One region of the Colwellia sp. PAMC 21821 genome, then DNA from elsewhere that is predicted to be linked to it. Evidence: predicted binding sites of a transcription regulator. Region 1 holds the regulator's gene; each other region holds the start of a gene.
The links. Region 1 encodes LexA, which represses DNA repair genes until DNA is damaged. Its sites were predicted from a motif close to TACTGTATNNNNATACAGTA; they were not measured.

Region 1 (10,417 bases):
GTAAGAGTATGCTGCCCAATAACAGGTGTAATTTCAGGCAGTATATTTCGATCAATTGCCCCTTGAACCCAGCCCAGATTAACGAGTATGGCGGCATCATTACTTTCAATAATTTGATATACACGATAGCCAAAACGTCCTTTGTCTGGTTGATTGTCGAGGAGGAATACTTTATCTCCAATAAAGTTGCCCGTTAGTTGAATAGGTAAATCGTTGATGCCGTCTTGCAAACCTTGAAGCGTTAATACTTGCGCTAAAGATAATGCATCGCGTTGGCTTAATTCATTAATACGATGTTGACGTTGCTCTTTTTCAAGTGCGCGGTCAATTTGCCAAAATCCAAGCTTGATTAATGTTGAAAATACTAGCATGGTAAATATAACCATTGGCCAATTAAGTTGTTTTAACTTGTGCTGAAGTGATACCGAATTCATAGACTACCGCATGTTCACTAACTAAAAACAGACTATAAAAGAGAGAATGTTGTGTTAATTAAAATTATTGTTGTCGGCTTATTAGCCTTTATGATTTATAACCTGTTTCGGGCGCTATTCATTATGAATAAAAATGACCCGGATAAACCACCTATGTCTAAATTTATCGGTCGTCGGGTAATAACATCGGTGGTTATTATCTTATTACTTGTTATCGGTATATTCACTGGGGTGATCACACCTAATCCACGTCCGTTCTAAATAATCAAAAGGTACGATATTTATAATACCGTACCTTAAATAACTGACTTAATTCTGTTTATCGTTAGATAATATAAACAAAAACAAACAGTATTACCCACACTACATCAACAAAATGCCAATACCAACTTGCGGCTTGGAATGCAAAGTGGTTTTTCGGTGTGAAATGGCCTTTAAATACCCGAATAAGCATAACCAGTAGCATAATTGTCCCTAAGGTCACATGCATACCGTGAAAGCCAGTCAGTAGATAAAAGGTATTGCCGTATATGCCACTGTCTAAATACAGTTTCATTTCATCAGCATAACCATGTGCATACTCTAGGCCTTGGCAAAACAAAAACACCACACCTAAAACCACGGTTAGCCCCAGCCAAAACTTCAATAAACCGCGTTTTTCTTGCTCTAGTGAAACATGAGCAAAATGTGCCGTAATTGAGGAGGTTAACAGTAAAATAGTATTAATTAACGGTAAACCGTACCAACCCATTGCGGTTGTTTCAGTGCCATCTGGTGTTTTTATCAATGGCCAAGTTGCGGTAAAGTCAGGCCATAAAATTGCCGCTGTTGCGGCATTGTTACCTGCGCCGTCAAGCCAAGGTACTGAAAAAGTACGTGCGTAAAGTAAAGCACCGAAGAAAGCAGCGAAAAACATGACTTCTGAAAAAATAAACCAGCTCATGCCTTGGCGGAATGAATTGTCCATTTGTCGACTATATTTTCCAGCCATTGACTCGGTAATAACATTATTGAACCAGCCAAAAACCATATAAATAATCAGTGCGATACCCGCTAGTAGAACCCAGCCGCCGCCAACACTTTCAGGATTATTTAAATTTGCTACATAATTGCCAGCACCTACTGCAATTAAAAACAGCGCAACTGCACCCACTATTGGCCATTTGCTTTGTGCTGGTACGTAATAACTTTCGTATTCTTTTGTCGTCATTGTTGTTCCCCTCATTTAAGTGCCAAGCACTTAAGAATCAACTGAGCTTGTAATATCGTACAAGGTGTAAGATAGGGTTATGGTAGATACATCATCGGGTAGGTCTAAATCAACATAGAACTGCAATCCCATTTCAACATCTTCACTGGCTTTTAGCGGTTGGTTATTAAAGCAAAAGCATTCTATCTTTTGAAAATAGACCGCTGCCCGCCCTGGTGATACTGACGGCACAGCTTGCCCGACAATATCGCTTACAGACTCATTTTTGGCGTAAAATTTAACGGTTTTGCGCTCACCTGGATGCACTTTTATTTCATTAATCATTGGCTCAAACCGCCAAGGAATACCTTTGGCGGTTCGAGTCAAAAATTGCACGGTAATCGTACGTTCGGTATCTATAGTTACAGCGTTATAACTTGCTGCAACGTTCGATGTTTTTCCGTTTAACCCAGTGATATCGCAAAACACGTCATATAACGGCACCATCGCAAAACCAAAGCCAAACATTCCGAAAACAATCAACATCAGTTTTTTTACTGTTTTATTCACTGAAGCATCATGCGTTTTAGATTGCGCTTGCTTTGATAAATTATTTTGCGAGTCACCGTTAGTCATTTTAGTTCCAATTAATCAATTTTTGGTGGTGTTTCGAATGTATGGTATGGCGCAGGGCTAGGCACTGTCCATTCCAAACCTTCAGCTCCATCCCATGGTTTCGCTGGCGCTTTTTCGCCACCCTTAATACACTTGATAACCAATACCAAGAAGATTAACTGCGAAATACCAAAGGCAAAACCGCCAATACTCACCCACTTATTAAAATCCGCAAACTGCAAAGCGTAATCAGGAATACGACGAGGCATACCTGCTAAACCTAAAAAGTGCATTGGGAAAAACAATAAGTTTACTGAGATAAGTGAACACCAAAAATGCCACTTACTTAACGTATCGTTGTACATGTAACCCGTCCATTTCGGTAACCAGTAATAAGCGCCAGCAAAAATAGAAAATAGCGCGCCAGTAACCAATACATAGTGGAAATGAGCAACAACAAAGTAAGTATCATGATATTGAAAATCAACCGGAGTCATCGCTAGCATCAAGCCAGAGAAACCACCAATAGTGAACAAAATCACGAAAGCAATAGAGAACAACATTGGCGTTTCAAAGCTAATTGAACCGCGCCACATGGTCGCTGCCCAGTTAAAGACTTTAACGCCTGTTGGCACCGCAATTAACATGGTGCAATACATAAAGAATAATTCGCCAAAGAGCGGCATACCCGTGGTAAACATGTGATGCGCCCAAACGATGAACGACAAAAATGCAATTGATGCAGTTGCGTAAACCATTGAACTGTAACCAAAGAGAGGTTTACGTGAAAATGCTGGAATGGTAGTAGACACAATACCAAATGCAGGCAAGATCATGATGTAAACTTCAGGATGACCAAAGAACCAGAAAATATGCTGGAACATTACAGGGTCACCACCACCGGCGGCATCAAAGAAACTGGTGCCAAAATAGGTATCGGTTAACACCATAGTGACGGTACCCGCGAGCACCGGCATTACCGCTATTAACAAGTACGCCGTGATGAAAAATGTCCATACAAACAATGGCATTTTCATGTAAGTCATACCTGGAGCACGCATATTCATAATGGTTACAACAATGTTTATTGCGCCCATAATTGAGGAAATCCCCATAATATGTACCGCAAAAACGAAGAACGCTGTGCTGCCGTTACTGTAAGTTGTTGATAATGGTGCGTAGAAGGTCCAACCAAAGTTTGGCGCGCCACTTTCTAAAAAGAAAGTCGACAATAAAATAGCAAAAGCAAAGGGTAGAATCCAAAAGCTCCAGTTATTCAATCGTGGCAATGCCATATCTGGCGCACCTACCATCATAGGTAGCATCCAGTTAGCCAAGCCAGTAAAGGCCGGCATGATCGCGCCGAAGACCATAATAAGACCATGAACGGTGGTCATTTGGTTAAAGAAGTCAGGCTCAACTATCTGTAATCCTGGCTGAAATAACTCAGCACGAATAACCAGCGCCATAACGCCACCAGTTAAAAACATGATAAATGAGAACCATAAGTACATCGAACCGATGTCTTTGTGGTTAGTAGTATATAACCAGCGTTTCAGGCCGGTCATTTTATGATCATGGTGCTCACCGTCATGTGAATCATGTTCGGATTGATCATTAATTACATCTGTAGTCATTTTAACGCCTCCCTACTTCGCGCTAGCAGCAACATCTGCTGGCTGGACTAAATCACCGGTGTTGTTACCCCAAGCATTACGCTCGTAAGTGACAACCGCAGCAATTTGCGTTTTAGTTAATTGGCTAGCAAAAGCCGCCATCGCTGGATTTTTCTTGCTACCGTTAAGCACCATATCCAAATGCACTGCAACATCACCTGTGGCAATAGCACTACCTTTAAGCCCAGGGAATACTGGTGCCATGCCTTCACCACTTGCTTGATGACAAGCAGCACAAGCAGTCATGTAGACTTCTTCACCCATCGTCATCAATTCATCTTGGCTATAAACCTTTGATAAATCTTCTGCAGGGATAATATCAGCCACAACTTCTGTAACTGTCTCAGTAACATTTTCAACCGCTGCTTCAACAGTATCTATAATACCTGCCGCTGCACTACCAGAAGCTGCTTGAACATCGGCAGCTTGAACAGCTTCACCGGTATTATTACCCCAAGCATTACGCTCATAAGTCACAACAGCTGCGATTTCTTTTAAGCTCAGTTGCTTGCCATAACCTTGCATGCCGGTGCCAGCTTTACCATTGAAAACAATATCTATGTGCTCGCTAGCAGGACCTGTTGTCGCAACAGCACTACCTTTAAGCGCTGGAAATGCTGGTGGTAAGCCTTGGCCACTAACTTGGTGACACGCTGCACAATATGCGGTGTAAGTTGTTTCACCTAGTTGCATCAATTCTTCTAAAGGAACTGAAGCATTTAACGATGCCGCTTCTGCAGCTGCCGCGTTAGCCTTCAACTCTTTCTGTTCATTAAGCCAAATGGCGTAATCAGCTTCAGATTTCACTTCGACAACTATCGGCATAAAACCATGATCTTTACCACATAGCTCAGCACATTGGCCGCGATAAACACCAGGGTCATCTACCTTAGTCCAAGCTTCGTTAATAAAACCAGGGTTAGCATCTTGTTTTACAGCAAATGCTGGAACCCACCAAGCATGGATAACATCATCAGAGGTAATAACAAAACGTACTTTTTTATTGGTTGGAATAACTAAAGGACGGTCAACTTCTAGCAGGTAGTTTTCACCTTTCTCTGCTGAAGTACCATCTTGGTTTTCGTATTGGTCACGTGGCGTAGAAAGTACCGAATAAAACTCAAGGTCTTGATCAAAGTATTTATAATGCCATTTCCACTGAGAGCCGGTTACCTGAATAGTTATATCTGCATCATCGTTATTTTCCATATCAATGAGCGTGGTAGTGGCAGGAACAGCCATAGCGATTAGAATGACGACAGGAATAGCCGTCCAGAGAATTTCTACTTTTGTGCTTTCATGGAAGGTTGCTGGTTTAAAGCCTTTTGATTTACGGTGAAACACCATAGACCAAAACATAGCACCAAATACCACAACACCAATAGCTGTACAGATATAGAGAACCAACATATGTAAATCGTATACGTCTCTACTAACTTCCGTAACACCTTTGGTTAAGTTCAGCGACATATCTGCCCATACCGAACTCGACAACAAGCCCCCTAGCAACAGCAAACCTAGGTTACGTCTTTTCACTCGACATCTCCTTCACCCTTTTAAGGCAAAACAACACGACTTCACGATGAAGGCCGACTATTTTGCGCATACATTTATTATTATTTAAGTGACGCATTATTCAACTACTGTCAATTGCGCCCTATTGTTATGTTTGTACGTTTTCTAGACTAGAATTACTTAAAACTTGATCGGGGTCAATTTAAAATTTCAAAAGCATGTAAAATAAAAACCAATAAATACAATAGAGTAATAACCCTAAACAGAGTGATACGTCCATTTTCACTGGGGTTAATCCAATGTTTATTTTTTGTTCAGAGGGTGTTTGTTGTGCTGAATAATAAATATTCAACCACAGAATTAGTTGTATAAAAAACAGGCTACTAGCGTTATTTATTGGCTAATAATAGAATTGTTCAGGACAAAAATACATCTGGTGCTAGAAAAACGATTAAACGAAAGGAACATGCAGATTTAAACAAGCTATTTAAAAAAAACACTCATTAAATCTGCGTGATATGGATTAGGTGAATCGCAAAAAATCTACCGTGGGCGCATGGTTATTTACATCCAATCTGCTGCGCGAATAACCCCTACAGCTAGGCCTTCAATGTTAAATTGTTGTGACTTTAAATCGACTTTGATTGGCGAAAAATCTTCATTTTCAGCATGTAAATAAACCACATTACCTTCACGTTTAAAACGCTTAACCGTAACATCGTCTTCAACACGAGCAACAATAACTTGGCCATTTTGTACGTCAGTGGTTTGATGAACAGCGAGCAAATCGCCATCTAAAATGCCGATATCTTTCATACTCTCGCCATTAACGCGCAATAAATAATCTGCCGGAGGATGAAATAAACTGCCATCAATTTTATAATGCTGCTCAACATGTTCTTGTGCCAAAATTGGCTCACCTGCCGCGACTCGGCCGATAAGGGGTAAACCATCTTCTTCAATAAACTCTTCTGCAAGACGAATGCCACGAGAAGTACCAGGTAACATCTCAATATAGCCTTTCTTAGCTAGCGCTTTTAAATGTTCTTCTGCTGCATTGGCCGATTTAAACCCAAAGTTAGTCGCTATTTCGGCACGAGTTGGCGGCATACCCGTATCCGAAATTTTTGCTCTGATCAGATCAAATATCTGCTGTTGTCTAGGTGTTAAAGGGCGCATTTTTATTCCTTAAGCGACTGAAGAGTAAGCCTGTGTTTTTACACAGTATTACTGTTATTCTATACAGGCTTTATGGAAACGCAAGAAATTATTGCGGAGAGATTGAGCAGTTTTGTAAATTTAAATGTGAATTTTAATAATAACTTTCTGTTTATTTTACTTCAAATAATTAAAAACACTTTTAAAACAATAGCTTTTCTTATTTAAGTGAAAAATTTGTAGTTTATCAAACGTGAGAATTATGTAATATTAAAAGCTTAAATTAAGCCCTAGGAGCTAAGATGAAGTCAAAAGTAATCAACTTTAAAGATAAGTTTAGCCAATTTTCTGAGCATTGGTCACCGCGTGTTATCGCTGAAATGAATGATTATCAATTTAAATTAGTGAAAGTAGCAGGTGAATTTGTGTGGCATGACCATCCAGAAACAGATGAGGTTTTTATTGTCATTGATGGCGTTCTTACTATTGAATTTCGAGATGGACTTGTCACCTTATCGCCTGGCGAAATGTTTGTGATCCCTAAAGGTGTTGAACATAAACCCGTCGCTAAGGCTGAATGTAAAATTATGATTGTGGAGCCAAAAGGCGTAGTGAATACTGGTGATGCGAACAGTGATCTAACCGCTCAAAATGATCTATGGGTATAAATCCAATTGGCTTGTAAAATAAATAAAATATCAAAATAAATAAACAAACTTTAAACTTACTACTTCTATTTTCACAAGTATATTTTTGCAGTGTTGTTACCTTGTTGTATTTAATACCATTAAGTTATTAATTAGCATAATAGAGCACAGTGGCTGAATTTCATCTTTTAAGATAAAATAATTTAACTATTAAACCCCTAACAACCATAGATTTTAACTATGATAAAAATACGTGACTTAGAATATCTTACGGCCATTGCCCAATATAAACATTTTGGCCATGCTGCTGATGCCTGTTTTGTTAGTCAACCAACGTTGAGTGGGCAAATTCAGAAGTTAGAGCAGCGACTTAAATTAACATTAATTGAGCGGCAGCCTCGCAATGTAATGCTAACGCCCGCTGGTGAAAAGCTAGTTCAACAAGCCCAACAAGTATTGAACGCGGCAAATAATTTTGAAGAAGCAGCTAAAGCCCTGCTTGATCCACTGTCGGGTGACTTGCATATCGGCTTAATCCCCACGTTAGCGCCTTATATACTGCCGCATATTATGCCAACGCTGAACAGCAATCTAACGAAAATAAACTTCTATTTACATGAGAATAGAACTCAAGATTTACTGCAACAGTTGGAAACAGGCAAACTCGATATTTTAATTCTGCCTTGGCTACCCGAAATGGCGCGCTTTGAACGATATGATTTATTCACTGAGCCTTTGGTGATGGCAACGTCTCCATCACATGCACTTGCTAACAGATCGACAGTGACTTTTGATGATCTGCATAATCAAAAAATTCTCACCTTAGAAGATGGTCATTGTTTAAGAGATCAAGCTATGGGTTATTGTTTTAGCGCCGGTGCTGAGGAAGATCATAGCTTTCGAGCCACCAGCCTTGAAACTTTACGTTATATGGTGGCAAGTAATATGGGTATTACACTATTGCCGCAGTTGGCAACGATTAACTATGCCCCGCAAAAGCATATTCACTATATTCCTTTTGAAAGCCCACAACCAAATCGTGAAATAGCATTACTCTGCCGTACAGGTTATGCTCGAATGGAAAGTGTTAGCGCCGTTGTTAATGAAATTCGCCAAGCGGTAAAGGGCTTATTCGATTAGCCTTGTTTTAAGCTAATAAGCTAATAAGCTAATAAGCTAATAAGCTAATAAATTTAATACAACTTATTCTTCTGTTTACAAAAAATTGCTTATAAAAAAACGCTACTGTTATGCACAATAGCGTTTTTAACGCACAAATTATTTCTCAAAAATTAAGCGGCAACTTCGCTCATACTTTCAATATTTTCACGATTTTCAAGTGGATTTGGTGTTCTGATTAAATAATCAAATGCCCCTAAAGCTGCTGCTGCACCGCCACCCATGGCGATAATTATTTGCTTAAAAGGCGTATTTGTTACATCTCCGGCGGCATAAACCCCAGCAATATTGGTTTCACCTTTTTGATTAATAATAACCTCACCTCGATCAGTTAAATCAACGGTTCCTTGCAAAAATTGTGAATTTGGCAATAAGCCAATTTGTACAAATATACCGGCAAGTTCGACGTTTTCTTGCTTGTTGGTTGCACGATTAAGGTAATTAAGCCCAGTTACATGCTTACCATTACCTAACACCTCTGTGGTTTGTGCATTCACAATAATATCGATATTCGGTAACGAGCGAGCTTTATTTTGCAATACCGCATCTGCTCGTAATACTGAGTCGAACTCCAACACAGTAACATGTTCAACAATGCCGGCTAAATCAATCGCCGCTTCAATACCTGAATTGCCACCGCCAATTACGGCCACTGATTTTCCTTTAAATAAAGGTCCATCACAATGTGGGCAATAAGCCACACCTTTACCACGATATTCTTGCTCACCAGTGACGTTCATTTCTCGCCATCTGGCACCTGTTGCGATTATGGTTGAGCGTGTTTGTAAGGTGGCACCATTTTCTAACTCAACGGTAATTAAGCCACCTTCAACATCACTTTTTATAATGTTTTTCACCCGTTGATTATTCATAATATCAACATCGTAGTCATTCACATGCGCTTCTAAACTAGCGACTAATTTAGGGCCTTGTGTCGCACTGACGGAGATAAAATTTTCAATGGCTATGGTGTCTTGAAGCTGACCGCCAAATTTGTCAGCAACTATTCCGGTGCGAATACCTTTACGAGCACTATATATAGCTGACGCTGCGCCAGCAGGACCACCACCAATAACTAATAAGTCAAAGGCTTCTTTGTTGTTTATGGCTTTAGCTTGTCTCGCGCCTGCATTGGTATCTACTTTATTTAAAATCTCGGTTACTGTCATTCTGCCTTGTCCAAACGCTTTACCATTAAGATAAACCGCAGGTACTGATAAAATATCGCGCTTGTATACTTCTTCTTGAAATAAAGCGCCATCCACCATCACATGTGTAATTTGTGGATTAATTGCTGCCATCATATTTAAAGCTTGCACTACGTCTGGGCAATTCTGACAACTTAAAGAAATGTAGGTTTCAAAGCTATAGTCACCTTCTAATGCTGCCACTTGCTCGATTACCGCTTTATCAAGTTTTATTGGGTGTCCACCGCTATGCAATAAGGCTAATACCAGTGAGGTAAACTCATGCCCCATGGGCACACCCGCAAAGCGCATTTCACCGCCGGTTTTAACTGATTTTACTAACATTGATGGTACGCGTTCGTTGCTTGCATCTGCTTCAACAATCGTTACTAACGCTGACATCTCAGCGATTTCTGCCACCAAGGTATTTAATTCTTTTGATTTTACGTCGTCACCTAAAAATACTGACAATTCAACAGCCGATGTTAAATTTTGCAAATAGGTAGTTAATTGTTGTTTTAAGTTTGTATCTAACATGGTTTATTCCCTCAAGAACAATGATGAATAAGATTTAAGGTTTGTTTGATTTTTTTATTTAGCGTGTGCCGCGATATTGATTGTAATATCGCGGCAATTTTTCTTAACTTAGATTTTGCCAACTAAGTCTAAAGATGGTGTTAATGTTTCTGCACCTGGCTGCCATGCTGCTGGACAAACTTCACCGTCATGTTCTGCTACATATTGTGCCGCTTGAATTTTTCGCACTAATTCTTTCGCTGAACGGCCTATGCCTAGGTCATGTATTTCAGCAATTTTA
Region 2 (10,417 bases), 1.9 Mb from region 1:
TTTAATGTTATCGGGGGTTAAGTAGCGCTGAAATATTTTTTGGTATTCTCCTGATGCTTTAATTCGTTGTAACTGCGTATTAAATTTGTCACGTATGACTTCTGACTGAAATAAAAAGCCATTGGGACTTGCACCAAACAATCCAAAGCGATCAACTTGTTGAGCCGCATCTATTTTGCCTGAATTTAAAATTTGAGCTCGATAATAATCAAAAATATGAGCATCCATTTGTACAACGTCAAACTTTTCTAGAAATAGCATTTTCACTTGCACTAGTTGATCGAATGTTTCGCTATAACGTGGATGGTTATTGGCCATTTTTGCGTATGCTTCTCCTAAGTGAATACCAGCATCTTGCCATGAAAGTAAGCTGTATTTTTTAAGATCTGTTAACTGAGTAAATTCAAAGTGTTTTTTATGCAAACTAAAGGCAAAGTTTTCATATGTGTAGGCCGTGTCGGAAAAATAACCGTCTAAATTATGTTCGTTGATGGTATTCATGTTCATGTCAGAAACAATATCAATTCCGCCTGCTTTATAAGCATTAGCTCGCCTAGCATAAGGTAAATATAGTGGCTCTATTTCATAACCTAAGGGCTGCATTGTCGCTCTTAATAAATCGAGAATAATGCCTTCGTTAGTTTCAGATAAAACCCAAGGTGCTAATTTTCCACCAAATACAACAGTCAACTTCTCTGTTGCATGTGAGACATTGAAAAATATTGAAAACAGCATCAATACAGATATGTTAACTATCGATTTTAAAGCCATTGGTTACCAAATTACTGGTGAGTATCTCGTTTGATTTTAGTCATTATATTAAGTTCTAACAAGGCGGACAGCTAACAAATGGCAGTTCAGCGATATACTACTCCTATTTAATACACTGTACTTTATGTTTCAAGCAAAGACATAAATACTTTATTTGGCATAATTTTACGCACAACATTACATTTTTTGACAAAAAATGGCTTCTACTTCAAGGTGTTTTTGTACTTATCAATTTAAAATTTTGGTAGAATTACTGAGACCAATGTCAGTAATGAGTGCCATTGGTACTCATTTAAATTTAGGTAAGGAGTCGACTTTTGTTTGGTGATCGCTTTAACGATATAAGTTTAAAAGGTGACATTTTTGGTGGTGTCACCACAGCTATTATTTCTTTACCCTTGGCGCTCGCTTTCGGTGTTGCTTCAGGAGCTGGAGCTGAAGCAGGGCTGTGGGGTGCGATATTAGTTGGTTTTTTTGCTGCCTTATTTGGTGGTTCTACATCACTTATCTCAGAGCCCACAGGGCCGATGACTGTTATTATGACCGCCGTACTCACCAGTATGATGGCTAAATATCCTGAATCTGGCATGGCGATGGCGTTTACCGTTGTGATGATGGCTGGCGCATTTCAAATATTAATTGGCACACTTAAACTCGGTAAATACATCACCTTAATGCCTTATAGCGTCATATCTGGTTTTATGTCAGGTATTGGCGTTATTTTAATTATTTTGCAGCTTTCACCTCTTTTAGGTCAAGCGGCCCCAGCAGGCGGAGTATTAGGTACAATATCAGCACTGCCTAATATCATAGCTAATATTAATTTTGGTGAGTTATTACTGGGTATTCTGACCTTAGCGGTTTTATTTTTCTTTCCAAAGCAATATCGAAAATATGTTCCGGCACAACTTGTTGCCTTAGTTGCTGTGACATTATTTTCTATCATATTTTTCGACATCGATAGTATTCGTCGTATCGGAGAGATCCCTGCAGGCTTGCCGTCTTTAGTTATGCCGCACTTTACGGCCGATATGTTTATGACCATGGTTGTTGATGCGCTGGTATTAGGTACGCTTGGCTGTATTGACACCTTACTGACAGCCGTTATTGGTGATTCACTTACCCGTAAAGAGCATGACTCTGATAAAGAGCTGCGTGGTCAAGGACTCGCTAATATGATCTCAGGATTATTTGGCGCTTTACCTGGCGCAGGCGCGACTATGGGTACAGTAACGAATATTCAAGTTGGCGCACGATCACCGCTGTCTGGCATGGTGAGGGCGTTAATTTTAGCGCTAGTAGTAATCATTGCCGGTTCGTTAACTGAACCTATTCCGATGGCCGTATTAGCGGGTATTGCGGTTTATGTGGGTTTCAACATATTAGATTGGAGTTTTATACAACGCGCGCACAAAGTTAGCCTACAAGCCATGATGATAATGTATGGTGTTATGTTATTAACCGTGTTTGTTGATTTGATTGTTGCGGTAGGGCTCGGGGTTTTTATTTCTAATATCCTTATCATTGAAAAATTGAGCCAAGCGCAATCACAGCAAGTAAAAGCGATCAGCGATACCGATCAAGATGTTGTACCGCTGACAGATAGCGAGCGCATGTTGTTAGATCGCGCAAATGGCAAAGTACTGTTTTTCTACCTTTCAGGACCGATGATTTTTAGTGTTTCAAAAGCTATAGCTCGCCAACATAGTAGTGTGGGTGACTACCAAGCAATGATCCTTGATCTAACCGATGTCCCCATGTTTGATGTGACTGTTGGTCTGGCATTAGAGAATGCCATTAAAGATGCTCAGGAAGCCAATTGCGCCGTCTTCTTGCTCTGTCCAAATCAACAAACGCGTCAGCAATTGGAAAAATTTGAATTATTAGAGATGGTGCCAAAAGAAAACACTTTTAGATACCGCCATGAAGCCCTTCAAGGTGCATTAAATTATGTTGAAGATCACGCTGCAGAAAAGTCATTAATTGTATAACGCCAGTGTGAAAATAATTACTGTAAAGCAGTCTTAATAAACCACATCAATTATTTATTAAGGCTGCAACAACAAGCAATGTATTGAAGTTAAATCCCCAAGATCATCGGTAAAATATATTGCTCAAATTTTGTCACAAACGTATGTTTTTTATACGAAAGTGTTTAATATCTCTTGCCGATAATAATTGTTACATAAATTACGCTAAAAATTGCGCTAAAGAGTAGCATTTTGCCTCACTTTAGATTAAGTTTGCGTTTTTATTTACTACAGTTAACAAGAGCGCCTTATGTTAGAAAATACTCTCCCTCAACTCGAACAACTGATTGAACAGATTATTGATAAAAATACCCAGTTAAAAAACCAAATTGCAGAATTAGAACAGCAAAAATCATTACTCGTTGATGAAAATGAAATGTTGCAACTAGAAGCGCTTGAAGGTGAAGAAAAACAAAAGCAAACTAGTAATGTTTTAACAAGTCTTTTAGATAAATTACAAAGTGTAGAAGAGCTTAGCTAATGTTTGCTGAAGACCCTATAGGTATCAGCATTGAAATTATGGGTAAGCAACATAAGTTTTCTTGCTCAGCTGAACAAGTAGAAGACTTAAAGCAAGCAGCGACTGATCTCGCTGTTATGTGTGATGACATCAAACAACAAAATGGTATGGCTAGTAGCGAGCGTACTTTATTGGTTGCTGCAATTAATTTAAGTTATTCACTACTGGTAGCAAATAATAAAATTAAGCGTCATCAACACGGACAAACTGCTTTGATTTCGACATTAAAAAGCACGTTAAACCAACCAGATTAATAAATTATTGACTGGTATTAACAACATTTTTAACTTTTTAGTATTGCTGGTATTTGTTAGCTAAAATATCAGCAATACTGGTGACTTTATGGCTGTTTTTATTACATTTAGGTGAATTACACCTAAAAACATACGGTTACTTTATTTAGGGACAACTTCATTATGGCTGATGCTAGTATTGAATTTAAAGGGTCAAGCTTTACCCTGTCTGTTTTACATTTAAGAACGTCATCGTTAGCTGATATTCGCGCTGATTTAATAAAGAAAGTAGCGCAAGCCCCCGACTTTTTTTACCTAGTCCCCGTTGTGGTCAGTATTGAACAACTCGCGTGTTCAATTGATTATCAAGCGGTAAAAGCATTAATTGAAGAATTAAACTTTACCTTTGTCGGCTTTACCGGAACTGTCGAGAAAGAGCAACGCAAGCTTATTCGTGAATTGGGTTTTTCTTTTGTTAATACTACCAAAGTTAATACTGCCAAAGTTAATACAGTTGAAAAATCTGTTACTGCACCGCAAAGCCCAGCCACTGAGACTGAAACACCCGCTATAACAGCACCCAGTAATTTATATACAGATAAAGTGCATCGAGGGCAAATTCGCTCAGGTCAGCAACTTTATGCTAAAGATCAAAACTTAGTCATTATTGGCTCAGTTTCAGCCGGAGCTGAAGTGATTGCCGATGGTAATATTCATGTTTATGGCTCATTACGCGGTCGAGCCATTGCCGGTGCAAAAGGTCACCATAAAGCACAAATATATTGCCAAAATCTTGAAGCTGAACTGGTTTCTATTAATGGCAACTATTGGCTTAGTGAGTCAATGGAGCAACATTGGGGCTCACCGGTCTATATTCATTTGACTGACAGTGAATTAACGTCATCAAAACTTATTTAATTTTTAACTTATAAAGGATATTCGGTCTATGGCACGGATAATAGTAGTTACATCAGGAAAGGGCGGTGTTGGTAAAACGACATCAAGTGCTGCCATTGGTCTTGGCCTAGCGCTGAAAGGTCATAAAGTTGTTTTAATTGATTTTGATATTGGTCTGCGAAACCTTGATTTGATCATGGGTTGTGAACGTCGCGTTGTTTACGATTTTGTTAATGTGATTAATGGTGAAGCTACGTTAAATCAAGCTCTTATTAAAGATAAACGTGTTAGTAGCCTGTCGATATTACCTGCCTCGCAAACACGTGATAAAGATGCGTTAAACAAAGAAAATGTCGGTAAAGTGCTAGAAGAGCTAGGTAAAATCTACGATTTTATCATCTGTGACTCACCCGCAGGTATTGAAGCTGGTGCTATGATGGCGCTTTATTACGCTGACGAAGCTATTGTAACCACCAACCCTGAAGTCTCATCAGTACGCGATTCTGATCGCATTTTAGGTATGTTAGCTAGTCGCTCGCGTAGAGCTGAACTTGGCTTAGAGCCAATAAAAGAGCACTTATTATTAACTCGCTATTCACCTAAACGTGTGGAAGAAGGCGAAATGCTCAGTGTTGAAGATGTTAAAGACATCCTATCGATTCCGCTGCTAGGTGTAATTCCAGAATCCCAAGCGGTACTCAAAGCATCAAATGCTGGTGAACCGGTAATTTTAGATACAGAAAGCGATGCCGGTAAAGCCTATCAAGATGTTATTGAACGTCTTTTAGGTGAAACGGTTGAATTTAGATTTATAAACGCCGAGAAAAAAGGCATTCTTAGTCGCTTATTTGGAGGTTAACATGGCATTACTTGATTATTTTTTTAAAAAAGAAAAGCAGGTAACAACAGCTTCTAAAGCTAAAGAACGTCTGCAAATTATTGTTGCGCATGAGCGTAATAGTCGAAATAAACAGCCGGATTATTTACCGCAACTCACTGAAGATATTCTTACAGTTTTGCGTAAATATATAAAAGTATCTGATGAAAGTTTTTCGATAAATCTGGATAAAAAAGAAGGCGATTTAAACGTTTTAGAGCTTAATATAGAATTGCATGACGAGCTCAGCAAAGACTAAGGGTCATTAAGATAACAATAAGGTAACCGTAAGATAATAGTAAGGTAATTAAAACTGCACTATTAAGTTTTAGGCTCTGCCGCTAAATAAATGATTATCAGCCCCTTTAACAGGGGCTTAATATTAAAACTCCTCGAAAAATCATCAATACATGAACTTGATGGTTATAAAGTAGTACCCTCTCTAAACTAGTGTTAGCAGGTTCTAAAACATCGTTTTATAGCCCCATACTTGCTACAAACACCTTTATTTATAATATTTGTGTAACTTATGCAGGCAAAATACTCTTCTCTCATTATCGAGCGTTTTTACTCCCACTAGATGAACATTTAACAAAAAGCTTTCTCAATTTTACGCTTTAAACTATACTGTTTAAATGTACAGTATTTGTTGTGTTTTATGAAAGTTATTCCCATTTTTATTGAGGCTGGTATATCTGGCTTTGAATCTCCTGCGGCAGAATATAAAGAGCTTGGTTTATCGCTTGATCAGCTGTTAATTTCACACCCAGACGCAACATTTATTGGCTTAGCCCAGGGGCCTTCTATGCAAGATGTTGGCATTTTTGATGGCGATTTACTGCTTGTTGACCGCAGCGAGCCAGTAAAAGATGGAGATGTTATTGTGGCTAACTACAACGGCTGCTTTACTTGCAAACTTATTGATAAAAAGAACGCTAGATTATTATCGGCCTCGTTCATGCATAAGCCAGTTAACATTACGCCTGAAGATGAATTTCAAATAGAAGGAGTTGTTACGCGTTCAATCCGTTTACACCGACAAGTTAAGGAACTGAGCGCATGTATGCGTTAGTTGATGCCATATCGTTCTACGCGTCTTGTGAGAAGGTGTTTGATCCTTTAATTAGAAATAGGCCAGTGGTTGTGCTGACAAATAATGATGGCTGCATATGCGCTGTTTGCCCAATTGGCCGGCGCTTAGGTATTCCAAAGTTTAAACCTTATTTTCAAATCAAACACTTCTTGGCAAAACACAATGTGGTTATTCGCTCATCCAATTATGAGTTATATGCTGATTTGAGTGAGAAGATGATGAATGTTATTGGCCGCTTCTGCGATAACCAATATGTTTACTCAATTGATGAATCTTTTTTACAGTTCAAAAAATATAACCACATTATTAACGATTGGCATAAATACGGCCATGAAATACGACGTGCCGTTTGGCAAGAAACACGCTTACCGGTTGGTGTTGGTTTTGGTTCAACACCAACACTAGCCAAAGCTGCTAATCATGCCGCTAAAAAACTACCAGGTTATAACGGTGTAGCGATTGTTGACGATGCAGCATCGCGCAAAGAAGTATTATCAAAAATGACCGTGACTGATGTGTGGGGTATTGGCAGCCGATTAGGAAAACGTTTAAATGTATTGGGCATAGTTACCGCATGGGACTTAGCCAACCAGTCACCCAAAATAATGCGTAGCCAATTTAGCGTACTGGTTGAACGAACGGTTAATGAATTGAATGGTATTGTTTGTTTAAATTGGGATGATGTTAAACAACCTAAGAAAGAAATATTTTCTACTCGAAGCTTCGGCCAACGTGTTAACGAAAGTCACCACTTGAAAACAGCGCTAGTCAGCCACGGTGTAATTGTAGCGCGTAAATTAAGGCAACAGCATTCGCGCGTTAAAAAACTTGCTATATTCGCTGCTAGCTCGCCTCATGACGAAAATTACTATAACAAATCAATAATGTGTGAATTTCCGGTGGCTACAGATAATACGCTTAATATTGCCAATGCAATATCAACTGCTTTTGATAGTATTTATGCTAGCGGTGTTAATTTTTATCGCTGTGGCGTGGGTGCCATTGAGCTTGAGAATAGTCACTTTCAACAACATGATCTATTTTCGCTAAATGAAGACAATCCAGAGCTGATGCTCTGTTATGACGGTATCAACCATCGTTATGGTAATGATACCTTACAATTAGCAGCACAGGGACGAATTGAAAAGTGGCATATGAGACGTGAGTTTCTTTCGCCAAGCTTTACAAGTAAGTGGCGAGATATACCGAAAATTCGTTGTTAAGGTCAGCAGAATAGGGCATTAGCGACTAACTACTTGGGTTTATATATTTGCATAGCTATAAAGGTTTACTCATTGAGGCAAAAATTATAAGTATGGGCAGCAAAGGAGTATAAATTGACTTTATTCATAGATGAAATCATAAAACTCCAACAACCTGATGGGCATTAATAAATACAGTTGAATCAGAGCATTTAAAGTTTATGAAGGCTCATTATGAGAGTCTGACAGATCCAAACTGTAGGTGCAGGGCAAATGGACCATTATTTAGGTTTTGTATTGAGTGAAGTTATAATTCGTAACGGTAACTTTAGATCTTTATGGTAATAGCAAGAATAGAGAGTTGCCCTTCAAAAATATCACACCATCAAATATAAATTACTTTAAAGTGAAAGATGTCGTTACATTTATTCATAAAGCTATAAAATTTCTCTTCCAAGTGTACCAACTTAAATTTTAGTTAAAAAACAATCACTTAGGTCGTTTTTTGATCAAACAAACCATCAAACTAAAAAAACAATTGCATTCGAATATATTTTGAATGTAAGTTATTACCGACAATCGTTACCGTTCGTAACAATTAGCAACACGCTTTAGTAAAAAAAGATCAGGGATTGAACTTAGATTTGATTGTATAACTCAATAGTAAAGCAATATTTACTATTATTAAAACATATGGATGTGCATTTTATGTAACTAACACCGTCACAACCACCTCTGTTTCAGTATTCATACAAATCTATTTTTTTTACCTGATTTTAAACACATAAATAAAAATCATGGTAGTAAATTAAATGAATAATAAAATTAAAATTTCGTCACTTGCCTTAATTATAGGCTTAAATACGGGTTGTAACTCTACATCTCCTCAGCAACAAATGTCAGCTCAAGAGCGTGCTCAAATTATAGAAATGCAGCAAGCTATGATGGGAAAAATGTTTGGCGGTACTACAGGTTTAGTACAGCAGCAAAAAACTCAAAAAGAAGTGCCTCCAGTTGTGGTTATTTCAGAAAAAGAATTACTAGCACAGAAGCTCGAAGTTGATGCTACTGGTGGGCCAGCTATATTCTCTAGAAAGAAAGATGGAATTTTAATTAACAATGTAATGTTCAACGACTTTGAAGGGAGTGTTGCAAACTTTGGTGGAAATCGTTTAACAGGACAATTCACATATGCTGTTAAAAATTTCGACGGCACGTTTACTTTAAAATATAACCAAGCAAACTCTGAACACGGGCCTATAAAAATAGCAACTATCGAAAGAAGTGGTGAATCATTTAATGTGACAACCGTAACAGGAAAAACCTTACCTGGCAGCTCTGTAACTCCAACATCAGATGGTTTTATAGTAGGGCGTGCGGGCTCGGCATTTAAGTATTCAATTGGTAACAATAATATAAAATCTATCACACTTAGAGATGGTTATCATATTGCTGCGCATCAAAATGGCGATGTCGCCTCTACGGGGTATATTCTTTTAGAAAAGAATGAAACACCTAAGAATGATTCTGTTGGTGGATTATTTGATTCAATCAGTAGCCTAGGAAATACGTTGGGTCTGAATAAAGTTGACCACTACATTCTTGTTAATATCAATGATGCGAGTGTTGTGCCGTTAGACGTGAACCTTGCAGGTAAAGAGGTTGCAAAACATAGCAACTGTAGATCTAAAGGTTTATACAATAAGTGTGAAAGCGTTTCTTATAGTGAAGCACTTTATGAAAAGTCTGGTCTGAAGAACAACAGTCATTATTACTGGTCTATTGATTGGATTGACACACCATCAGGTCCTCTTGCTTTTTACAAAACAAGCACAACTGTCAAAGCAGTAGACATAAAAAACAGTAAAGTTCATACATTGTTTTCAAGAGCCTTGGGTGTTAATGAATTCTCTTTAATTGAACACATGGATGGGAAACTAACTGTGAAAGCAGTTCTTGGTTTCAGTAGTGATTCTATTGAAGATGTTGAGCAATTTATTCAAACCAACACAAATGACATTGAAGATATGCCAGTGATGGATTCAGAATAAATTTTTAATATAAAAATCAAAAGAAAACAGACTAAGGTAAATTAGCAAATTTAAAGAATCTTAGTCTGTTTCTATCAAGTTGTAAGCTCCACTTTTCAACCTATAATTTCAAAGTGCCATAAGCGTAAATCAGCTCCAGTATTTTGTAATTAATCACTTTTCTGATATTACTAAGCAGTTTTAGTAAAACACATGAATTAGTATGTTTTTTATATAACCACCTGAGAATATGTTAACTAATCCACCTATACGTTAGTTTATTCCTGAGACCTATAAGTAACCTCTAATTATCTATAAAAAGAATTAATGGTTACAGTTTCTAATGTAATGACTTAATGTGATATTAATAAGAATAAGTTAAGTATTATGGATCGGGTGTTGCTAATACGTAGCCATAATATACTGTTGTACGAAAATCGAGTTTAGGACGTTGCATGAAAAATACACTTTATCAATATGCCATAGAATTTGTTATTAAAAATGCAGGAGATGATTTTTCGTCTTCTGATTTAGATAAATACTTGGTTCCTGAAAAAGATCGCGAGAAACCTAAAAGTATAAACAGGCTTTATCAATCTATACTCGAATCAGCTCAAAATGTTCAGATGAGCCCTAATGTAATTGGGAAAGCAATTAGTGGTGAAAAAGGAAATATTAGACCATTAGGCAGTTTTCTTAGTGGTTTCTCACCTAAGAAAACGATGCTGGACTTCGGTACTCTAACTGATTCTGAATTGTTGAAT
Region 3 (10,417 bases), 1.1 Mb from region 1:
CGTTATGAAAGCGGGTAAAGCCGAATCATTTATTGATCGACTTAAGCTTACCCCTGAAAGAATTGAAGCGATGGCTGTCGCTTTAGAAGATATTTCAAAACTCCCCGATCCTGTTGGTCGTTCATTGGCACAGTTCGATCGTCCAAATGGCCTTAAAATAACCCGTGTATCAACCCCAATTGGTGTTATTGGTATGATCTACGAGTCGCGTCCAAATGTTGGTGCAGATGCTGGCGCGTTATGTTTAAAATCGGGTAATAGTGTCATTTTACGTGGAGGCTCTGAAAGCCTCAACTCTACTCGTATTATTGTTGAATGTATGTCTACAGGACTGCGCGCGGCTAACTTACCAGCCACATGTATACAACTAGTAGACACGGATGATCGCTCTGCTGTTGCTGCATTATTGCGTTGCGCTGAATATGTAGACTTAGTTATTCCTCGCGGCGGTCGTGGCTTAGTAGAATTAGTGAGAAACGAAGCTCAAGTGCCAACATTGCTTCATTTAGATGGCAATAACCACATTTATATTGACACCGATGCTGACTTAACGAAAGCATTGAGCATTGTTAACAATGCCAAATTACGTAGAACGGGAGTTTGTGGTGCTACTGAAAGTTTAGTATTAGACCAAGCGATAGCCGCTGAATTTTTACCAAAATTAGTCGACACTTTAGAAAATTGTGAAATTAGAGGCGACCTTGCAGCTCAAGCTTGTGATGCAAGAATCATCGCTGCCAATGATGCTGATTGGGATACTGAATACCTCGACGCTATTTTATCGGTTAAAGTCGTGTCAGGGTTAGAAGAAGCGCTTGACTTTATTGACGAGCATTCGTCTAAACATACCGATGCTATTATTACTGAAAACAGTGATACAGCAGAAATATTTATGCGCGCAGTTGATTCAGCAGTAGTCATGCATAATGCTTCAACTCAGTTTTCGGATGGTGGTGAATTTGGAATGGGCGCTGAAATAGGTATAGCTACCGGTAAAATACATGCCCGTGGGCCAGTAGGTTTAGAACAGTTGACGATATTTAAATACCGTGTGGCTGGCCAAGGACAAATTCGCCCTTAATGCTATCTATATAATTAATTTAGTAAATGGGAAATAACCAATTTATTGGGTTTTAAACTTTTCTGTTTACTGTACTTAACATATGTCGATACGTTAATTGTAATCGCCAATGTTATGTAAATTATGCTTTATGAATACACTTTAATCATTAAAAAAGGACCTTTACGGTTAAAGTGTATTATAACCTATCGCTAAATCTCTCCAGAAAACGACCTATCCCAGAATAATTTACAAAAACATAAAATCATAACCAACAAATTGTTAAAAAAACTTTGCTAACGAGTGTTAACTAGGTAAGCTCAAACCAAAGTATTAACAACAATAATAATCATCATTTATGAGTAATATTAGAGATTCGTTTCATTCCAGAATTGGTTTTGTTCTCGCCGCTGCAGGTTCTGCAATTGGTTTAGGCAATATTTGGGGTTTTCCCACTCAGGCGGCAAATAATGGCGGTGGTGCATTTTTATTTGTTTACCTGATAGTAACCATATTACTGGCATTTCCTGCACTTTATGCCGAAGTTTATATTGGTAATCAAGCACAGAAAAACCCAGTTTCAGCCTTAGAAGATGCTTGTCGCGAAACAGCACCAAAGTTTGGTAAATATGCAGGTTTGATTGGTTTGTGTGGCGCAATAATGATGTTAAGTTTTTACACCATAGTTGCTGGCTGGATGCTCGCTCATGCGATATCACCATTAGCAGAGCTCCTTGGTTATCATGAAATTTCCCAATGGCTTGCTACATCAAGCACTTTACGTAATTTAATGTTTACACCGATATTTATATTGCTTGGCGCTGCTATTATTCATCAAGGGGTTAACGCTGGCATAGAGAAATGGTCTGCGCGTTTAATGCCTGTTTTATTGATCATGTTGGTCGCGTTAATTGCATACATCTTGCAACAACCTGGTGCTGAAAAGGGCTTGAGAACCTATTTAATCCCTGACTTTTCACAAGTGACTAATCCAAAATTGATTATATCTGCCATGGGTCAAGCCTTCTTCTCACTTTCTATCGGTGTCGGTGGTATGATGATTTACGGCTCTTATATGAAAAAAGACCGTGATATTGGCAAACTCGCTATTTCAATTACCGCTCTCGATACCTTTATTGCTTTTATGGCAGGTTTGTTAATTATTCCAGCACTTTACGTTGCAGAAGCCGCCGGACAACAAGTATTTCAAGGCGATGAATTGATTGGTGAAGGTCAGCTTATATTTAACATATTACCTGAACTTTTCAATTCGATGGGTAGCATTGGCATGTTAGTGGCGATTGGGTTTTTCTCGTTATTATCGATTGCAGCACTCACTTCAACCATTTCTTCAACCGAAGTCCCTGTCTCCTACCTTGTTGAAGACAAAAAGCTTAGCCGATCCAAAGCAACTTGGTTGGTATCAGCCATTGTATTAGCTACGAGTATGACTTTAATCACGTTTTTTGATAGCTTATTTGGTTTGGTAATTCGCGTACTTACCACTATTTTGCAACCGCTTAGCTGCTTGTTTTACTTTATTGTTGTTGGCTGGCTCTGGAAACGCGGTAACAAGCTACGTGATGTATCTTTACAAGAAGGCAGAAAATGGTTACCAATATGGGGGAATTACTTACGCTTTGTGTGCCCGATGCTATTAACCGTAGTCTTTATTAATGTTGCGATATTGAATTAAAGCTTAAGGTTTTTAGAGCCTAAATACATTTAACGCCTAGAGAATAAAGATGACATCTAGTTACCTTCTGAACGTTAGATACGAATAGAATTTAGCTTTATGAACAACTGGCCCATGATAATTTCATGGGCTTTTTTATGTCTAAAAAATTGTTATTAATTGGTGGTAATGCAGGATTTTTGAAGCTGTTTTTTATTGTCTTTTATACCAATTCAACTCAATAATCGCCCTACTTTCATGAGTTAAATGTCTTAATTCAGCCATGATTTTTAGTTTGATTTTTATTAAAAGTTAAATTTATATTTATAGTTATTTTATATCGCTGTTTTTTTATTTTTACCCGCAAAATGCACAGCGAATTAATCAAGGTATTATTCACTGACCTTATTCCGGCCTGATTTTTTCGCACGATATAATGCTTGATCAGCTAACTTTAACGTTTGTTCAAAACTTAACTTTGATACTCTTGCCGCTAGCCCTATTGAAATAGTGACACTGACGGTTTTATTTTCGCTACTTTTTTTATTTGTTCGCGCTTGTTTGGTTTTTCGCTGCTCTTGTCGAATAACTATTTTATAATCTTCTACCGCCTGCCTAACAGCTTCTAAAGCAGGTAAAGCCTGCTCTGTGGTTTTACCTGAAAAGACAATAGTAAATTCTTCACCACCGTAACGAAACACTTTACCTGAAGCTTTCACTTGCGCCAATTTACTCGCCACTAGCTTTAAAACTTGATCGCCAATGTCATGACCATAAGTGTCGTTAAACTTTTTAAAATGATCAATATCTAGCATGGCAAGTGTGTATTTTCGTCCTAACGACAAGGCCAGTTGATTCAGTGCTCGGCGAGAAGGTAAAGCCGTGAGTTCATCACGATAAGCTAAAAAGTATGAGTCAACTACCACGGCCAAAAGGTAGTGCATGATCATCAAGGTTAGTAGCACGCTCCAAGGCAGTGTAATTATCTGATAATACTGCCCAAGCCAGATACAGTAACTTGTTAACAGTGCCGTCGTTACTAAGCTTTTTTCACGTATACATCGCCACAGCAATAGTAAGGAAAAAATCACTAGGGGCAATTCGACAGTAATGTACTTCAGCCAAGACGTTAGTTGTTTAACATGCGTAAGCTGGGCGACTAAAATATTAGCTATATCAAACCAAAAGTAGCTAGCAATGCCTACGCATAACATTAATATAAGGCGATAAAAGCCATGAATTGACAATAACCCTCTATCTTTCATTAAACTTAAGACCGAGAACATGCCGGCACCGGTAAGCAGCAACCACTCGCTATGAGAAAACACCCAAGATTGCCAAGGTAATGCTTGTGAAAGCGTGGCATAAAATACTAATAAAATGATTGCAGCTAACGCCAGTCGGCTGCGATTGAAGTAGCCCGATAACATGATAGTGATGGCAAACAAGCCATAAAGTACTTGCTCTATGAGATTAATTTTAGCGAACCAATAACTTTGAAATTTACTGATGAGTACGAAGGCCACAAAAAAAGCAATCAAACTGAACGCACTACTTTTAAAACCGCTGAAAAACTGAATCAAGCGTTACTCCAAGATAGAATGTCGGCAAGTGCGACGCTGTTTTCAGCGATTACCATTTGCTGAAAACTTAAAGTATTTATATTTATGAGCATCAACTTAGCACGGTTACCGCCACTCAGTAATGGTGACATTTAATCAGCCGAAATAGCGACACTCTCTTCTTTTTCTTCTTCTTTTTCTTCTTTTTCTTCTTGTTTTAATTCTACCTGCTCTATTTTTTCAAAACGACTACTAATTTTATCTGCTGATGTATGAATTTGCTTTACGTCACTGGCCGCTTGATCTATATGTTTTGCTAAATTAGCAAAGCGACTTTTAAAACGCGAAAAATCAGATGCTAGATGTGACAAATGTGCTTGAATAACATGTATCTGTTTACGAGTTGCTTCGTCTTTTAACACCGAGCGTGCCGTCGTTAAAATGGCCATTAATGTTGTTGGCGAGGCTAACCACACTCGCTTTTTATTAGCATAGTCAACTAAGTCACTGTGATGTGCGTGTATTTCTGCAAAAATAGCTTCCGCAGGAATAAACATTACCGCGCCGTCTGCGGTTTCCTTTTCAATTAAATACTTATCACTGATATCGTTAATATGCTTTTTAATATCAAGTTTAAATTGTCGCTCTGCAGCTTTACGCTCAAATTCACCTAAGGTATTGTCAGCCATCTTTTTATAGCTTTCTAACGGGAATTTGGAATCAACGACCACGTTCCCCGTAGGCTCAGGTAGAAATAAAATACAGTCAGCAATTTTACCGTTTGATAAGGTATGTTGTAGTGAAAAGTGCTGCTCGGGTAATACATTTCGAATTAAAGCATTAAGTTGAACTTCACCAAAGGCACCGCGCGAGCGTTTGTCTGAAAGCACCTCTTGTAAACTGACAACATTATTAGACAGTTCGGTTATTTTTTTCTGTGCATCATCAATTAAGGCTAAACGTTGCAAAATATCGTTAAATGTTTTGGTGGTTTTTTCAAAGCCGTCTGCTAATCGCTTTTCGACCTGACCACTAATATCTTTCAGACGATTATCAGTAGAAACCGTTAACTCATCAATTCTTTTGGCCATTTGTTCACTGGATAAATGCAGTGATTTTGCCATTTCTTCTCGGCCTAACTTTGACGTTGCCGTTAGTTGATTAGTTAACTGTTCAGTGGCATTACGTTGATTGTTGTTAAAAGTCACATGATGTTCGTACAAGGTTTTCTTAAGCTGTTCACTATGGCTATATAATTGCTGTGCTTGTTTTTCACCTTGCTCACCATGTTGGCGCAATAGTTTTAATTTAAAGTCAGAAATTTGCTGTTCAAAATAGGTTTTTAGTTCGCTTTGTTGATTAGCCAACTGTTGATGATTAAAGTTTAACTGTTGCTGTAATTGCTGCTGATTACTCGCATTCACTTCATAACTCAGGTTGACCTTTTCGGCCAATTGCTGCAAAAGGTGTTGTTGAGCTACAAAGGCGGTACGGCTTGTTTTTATTTGTCGAAGCAATACCAAAGTAATTATCACTAAGCTAAGTAATAGCACTAGCGCTGCTGAGATTAAAATAGGGAAATTTTCTAACGCTAACCAAGGGGAGTTGAATATAGAATTCATTGCAATGCCAAACACTGTAAATATTAACAGTTATTAGAGCATACTTTATTGATAAGGTTAATAGTTATTTATTCTGCTGGGTCTTGGTTGCTATTGGTGCCAGTGGCTGTTTTTATCCTGAGCAAATTGATGATATAAAAAACGCCCGTAATGGGCGTTTCAGAGGATATAAAAAGTGACTGTCTTTTACTTACCGCTTAATTTGCTATCAAGCTCTTCGATTTTTGCTTGCCAAATTGCAGGGCCTGTTACATGTGCTGATTCACCTAAGCTATCAACAGCAACCGTTACGGGCATATCTTCAACAACAAATTCGTAAATAGCTTCCATTCCCATATCTTCGAAAGCGACAACTCTTGCTTTCTTAATAGCTTTAGAAACCAAGTAAGCGGCGCCGCCAACGGCCATTAAATAAACCGATTTGTGGTTTTTGATACATTCAACAGTTTCAGGTCCACGTTCAGCTTTACCAATTGTCCCTAGTAAGCCGGTTTCAGAAAGCATCATTTCAGTAAATTTATCCATACGAGTTGCCGTTGTAGGGCCTGCTGGTCCTACTGCTTCGTCACCGATTGCATCGACTGGGCCAACGTAATATATAAATTTATCAGTAAAATCAACCGGCAGTTTTTCGCCTGCTGCTAACATTTCTTGGATACGCTTATGTGCCGCGTCACGACCGGTTAAAATAGTGCCGCTTAGCAACACAGTTTCACCTGTTTTCCATTCACTGATATCTGCTTTTGATAATTCATCAACATTAACACGACGAACATTTTCACCAACTTCCCACGTAATTTCAGGCCAATCTTCTAATTTAGGTGGCGTTAAGTCCGCTGGGCCAGAGCCATCAAGATGAAAGTGTACATGACGAGTAGCGGCACAATTTGGGATCATGACCACAGGTTTTGACGCCGCATGTGTAGGCACCGACATAATTTTGATATCAACAACCGTGGTTAAACCACCTAGGCCTTGAGCACCAATACCTAATTTATTAACCCTGTCGTAAATCTCTAAACGCAATTCTTCTTCTGCATTTTCAGGACCACGGTCGATCAATTCTTGAATATTGACGGGTTCCATTAAGCTTTCTTTAGCTAATACACCGGCTTTTTCAGCTGTACCACCAATACCTATACCTAACATGCCTGGTGGACACCAGCCTGCGCCCATAGTAGGTAACGTTTTAACGACCCAATCAGCAATAGAATCACTTGGGTTTAACATCGCCATTTTAGCTTTGTTTTCACTGCCGCCGCCTTTGGCCGCTATCATCACGTCAATTTGATCGCCTGGCACCATTTCAATATGTACAACTGCTGGCGTATTATCTTTAGTATTAATGCGCTTACCTGCAGGGTCTGAAACAATTGATGCACGCAATGGGTTATCAGGATTAAGATATGCACGACGAGTACCTTCATCAACCATTTGTTGTACGGTCATTTCAGTGTTATCCCACTGCACAGCCATACCGACTTTTACGAAGCAAGTAACAATACCGGTATCTTGACAAATAGGACGTTTGCCGTGAGCTGACATTCGAGAGTTAATTAAAATTTGTGCGATAGCATCTTTAGCAGCCTGACTTTCTTCTTTATGATAAGCCTTTTCAAGTGCTTGAATAAAGTCTAACGGATGGTAGTAAGAAATGTACTGCAGCGCATCTGCAACACTTTCGATTAAATCTTGTTGTTTAATAATAGCCATAACGGTCTCTTTTTGTTAATTGGGCGAGAGAAGAGTTGAAAGTTATAAATTTGCCGATATCATACCTTGCTTGTTAAATAGCTACCAGTATCAAATGGTCTAATAATTAGCATGATATCCACCTGAGTGATTTCAGACTCTGCTATTGAGTCTATTGAAGACGCTTTGGGTTAATGACTTAACATAAATTCTGTGAGAATACTTTGCCAACCAATTTAGTAAAACAGCTATCTGCTAAACTATTATCAATTGATCTAGTACTTGATAGCCAATCGCTTTTTACCACACTTGCAGACCAACCGTGGGCGATGTGGTTAGATTCATGCGAAAGTAGTCATGTAGATAGCCGATATGACATTTTGGTTTGGCAACCTGTGACCACACTCACGACAATTGGCACGGTTACTTCGGTTAAAAATGAACTAGATAACAGTTTGTACCAAAGTAATGAAGACCCTTTATTGCTGTTAAAACGTGAACAGCAAGCTTGTTTTAATAATATTGAATTAACGACAAGGGAACTGCCATTTAAAGGCGGTGCTGTCGGCTACTTCGCTTACGATTTAGGTAAGCGCTTTGAAGTGATAAAGCAGCAAAACAGTAAAGATATTGATATACCAGAAATGGCGATTGGCTTATATCAGCAAGCGCTAATTTTTGACCGAAAATTACAACAATGTTGGTTACTGTGCCTTGACGAAAAAAGAGCGTCTATTACTGAGTTCTTTAACCACGAACTCAAGCAACGGTCTGAGCAACGCACTGAGCAAAATACGGAGCAAAAATCAGCTCAAGTTAGCGAACAATTAACAGAGAAAAATTCGAACAAAAATGATTTTCATCTCACCACGCCGTGGCAATCAAATATGCGGCCTGAACAGTATCGTGATAAATTTAAGAAAGTGCATGACTACCTGCTTTCTGGCGATTGTTATCAAATTAACTTAGCTCAGCGTTTTACTGCACAATATACCGGCAGTGAATTTCAAGCGTATTGTGCCTTGAGACAAGAAAATAAAGCGCCCTTCTCGGCATTTTTACGCTTTGATGACCGTGCTATTTTAAGTATTTCACCTGAACGCTTCTTGAGATTAGTCGACCATAAAGTGCAAAGTAAACCGATAAAAGGCACACGGCCTCGCAGCCAAGATGCAACAATAGATAAAGCTAACGCTGACGAACTCCAACAAGCGAGTAAAGATAAAGCAGAAAATCTGATGATTGTTGATTTATTACGTAACGATATTAGTCGTGTATGCATTCCCGGCACTGTAACCGTACCGTCATTGTTTGCCATTGAAAGCTTCCCAGCAGTACACCATTTAGTTAGCACGGTTGAAGGGGAAATAGACCCAATATACGATGGCAGCGATTTACTGCGCGCCGCTTTTCCAGGTGGTTCTATTACTGGCGCACCAAAGATTAGGGCGATGGACATTATTGAAGAATTAGAGCCTCATCAACGTAGCGTTTATTGCGGCTCTATAGGTTACTTGTCTGCTTGTGGTAATATGGATACTAGCATCACCATTCGTACGTTGGTTTGCCATCAACAACAAATACACTGTTGGGCTGGCGGTGGTTTAGTAGCTGATTCAAATGTTGACAGCGAGTATCAAGAAACTTACGATAAAGTGAATAAAATTTTACCCGTATTAAGCAAGCTAAACATGGCATAAATCATATTAAGCGTCAGTACACTCGCTATTTAATTGATGCTAAATACTACCCTCTTAACGCCGAGTAAACCCAGTAAACTTTGAATTATTCTACTAATTTTTAAGGTGTGCATGACTAAAGAAGAATTTATACAGCGCTTTCAAATGCAAGCTTTACCGGCTTCAGTACATAAGTTTCGCTATCCTCATAAACTTAAAAGTGCAGCCGTACTCATTCCCATTGTTTGTAATCATGACCAACTTGAAGTGTTGTTAACTAAGCGTGCAAGTCATCTCACTCACCACCCTGGGCAAATAAGTTTTCCTGGAGGTAAAGTAGAGCACTACGATTTTGATATGACCGCAACTGCACTGCGTGAAACTTTAGAAGAAATAGGCCTGCAATCTACTTTTATTAATGTCCTTGGACAACTTAAGCCCTACCAAACCATTTCAGGCTATGAAATAACCCCCATTGTTGCCATTGTATCGAATAGTCAAAGCTATCAAATTGACAAAAATGAAGTGGAAGAAGTTTTTCACGTACCGCTATCACACTTTTTACAGCGTCAGCATCATATTCAGGTACCTGTCTACCATCATGGCGAGCATCACAGTGTGCATTTCATGCCTTATCAACAATATAATATTTGGGGCGCGACCGCCGCAATCTTGCATGATTTGAGCATTTTACTAGACTAAAATAATTGAAATGTGGTCAGAAATATCAACAAGCGATTAAAATATTATTGTTTAGTTAAGCAGTCAAAAATCTTAGCTATAATTATACTCACCGAAGATACATTTTGTTTTGCATGCTGAATGCTTTCAGCTACAATAACCGAACAAAATTTTACCTCCACCTACATTTAACAGTATTTATTCAGGTTTTCTTATGATTAGTGTATTTGATATGTTTTCAATCGGAATTGGCCCATCCAGTTCTCATACCGTTGGCCCAATGAAAGCAGCAAAGTTGTTTGTTGAAAACTTAATAGCAGATAATAAGTTAGCTAAGACAGATCGCGTAAAATGTGAATTGTTTGGCTCACTTGGTCAAACGGGTATTGGCCATGGCACCGGTAAAGCGGTTATTTTAGGATTAACCGGCCAAAGCCCCGAAACAA

Region 2: the regulator LexA is predicted to act here: its motif matches at 5,954-5,973, upstream of A3Q33_RS17200 (LexA family protein).
Region 3: the regulator LexA is predicted to act here: its motif matches at 5,932-5,951, upstream of A3Q33_RS13820 (DNA recombination protein RmuC).

Annotation. Positions count from the first base shown of each region.
Region 1 covers NZ_CP014943.1:2,112,983-2,123,399, reverse strand. The annotation lists gene A3Q33_RS08955 (SURF1 family protein) at 1-434, opposite strand, end outside; gene A3Q33_RS08950 (DUF2909 domain-containing protein) at 486-695, shown strand; gene A3Q33_RS08945 (cytochrome c oxidase subunit 3) at 760-1,644, opposite strand; gene A3Q33_RS08940 (cytochrome c oxidase assembly protein) at 1,675-2,259, opposite strand; gene ctaD (cytochrome c oxidase subunit I) at 2,271-3,875, opposite strand; gene coxB (cytochrome c oxidase subunit II) at 3,888-5,450, opposite strand; gene lexA (transcriptional repressor LexA) at 5,994-6,608, opposite strand; gene A3Q33_RS08920 (cupin domain-containing protein) at 6,890-7,255, shown strand; gene oxyR (DNA-binding transcriptional regulator OxyR) at 7,475-8,374, shown strand; gene ahpF (alkyl hydroperoxide reductase subunit F) at 8,527-10,137, opposite strand; gene ahpC (alkyl hydroperoxide reductase subunit C) at 10,246-10,417, opposite strand, start outside.
Region 2 covers NZ_CP014943.1:4,061,399-4,071,815, forward strand. The annotation lists gene A3Q33_RS17165 (substrate-binding periplasmic protein) at 1-771, opposite strand, end outside; gene A3Q33_RS17170 (SulP family inorganic anion transporter) at 1,089-2,762, shown strand; gene A3Q33_RS17175 (DUF904 domain-containing protein) at 3,052-3,282, shown strand; gene A3Q33_RS17180 (cell division protein ZapA) at 3,282-3,575, shown strand; gene minC (septum site-determining protein MinC) at 3,738-4,472, shown strand; gene minD (septum site-determining protein MinD) at 4,501-5,310, shown strand; gene minE (cell division topological specificity factor MinE) at 5,312-5,587, shown strand; gene A3Q33_RS17200 (LexA family protein) at 5,987-6,400, shown strand; gene A3Q33_RS17205 (Y-family DNA polymerase) at 6,388-7,644, shown strand; gene A3Q33_RS17210 (hypothetical protein) at 8,436-9,674, shown strand; gene A3Q33_RS17215 (hypothetical protein) at 10,109-10,417, shown strand, end outside.
Region 3 covers NZ_CP014943.1:3,244,418-3,254,834, reverse strand. The annotation lists gene A3Q33_RS13835 (glutamate-5-semialdehyde dehydrogenase) at 1-1,081, shown strand, start outside; gene A3Q33_RS13830 (sodium-dependent transporter) at 1,419-2,756, shown strand; gene A3Q33_RS13825 (GGDEF domain-containing protein) at 3,128-4,318, opposite strand; gene A3Q33_RS20990 (hypothetical protein) at 4,315-4,449, opposite strand; gene A3Q33_RS13820 (DNA recombination protein RmuC) at 4,450-5,919, opposite strand; gene A3Q33_RS13815 (fumarate hydratase) at 6,106-7,632, opposite strand; gene pabB (aminodeoxychorismate synthase component I) at 7,941-9,311, shown strand; gene A3Q33_RS13805 (CoA pyrophosphatase) at 9,423-9,992, shown strand; gene A3Q33_RS13800 (L-serine ammonia-lyase) at 10,186-10,417, shown strand, end outside.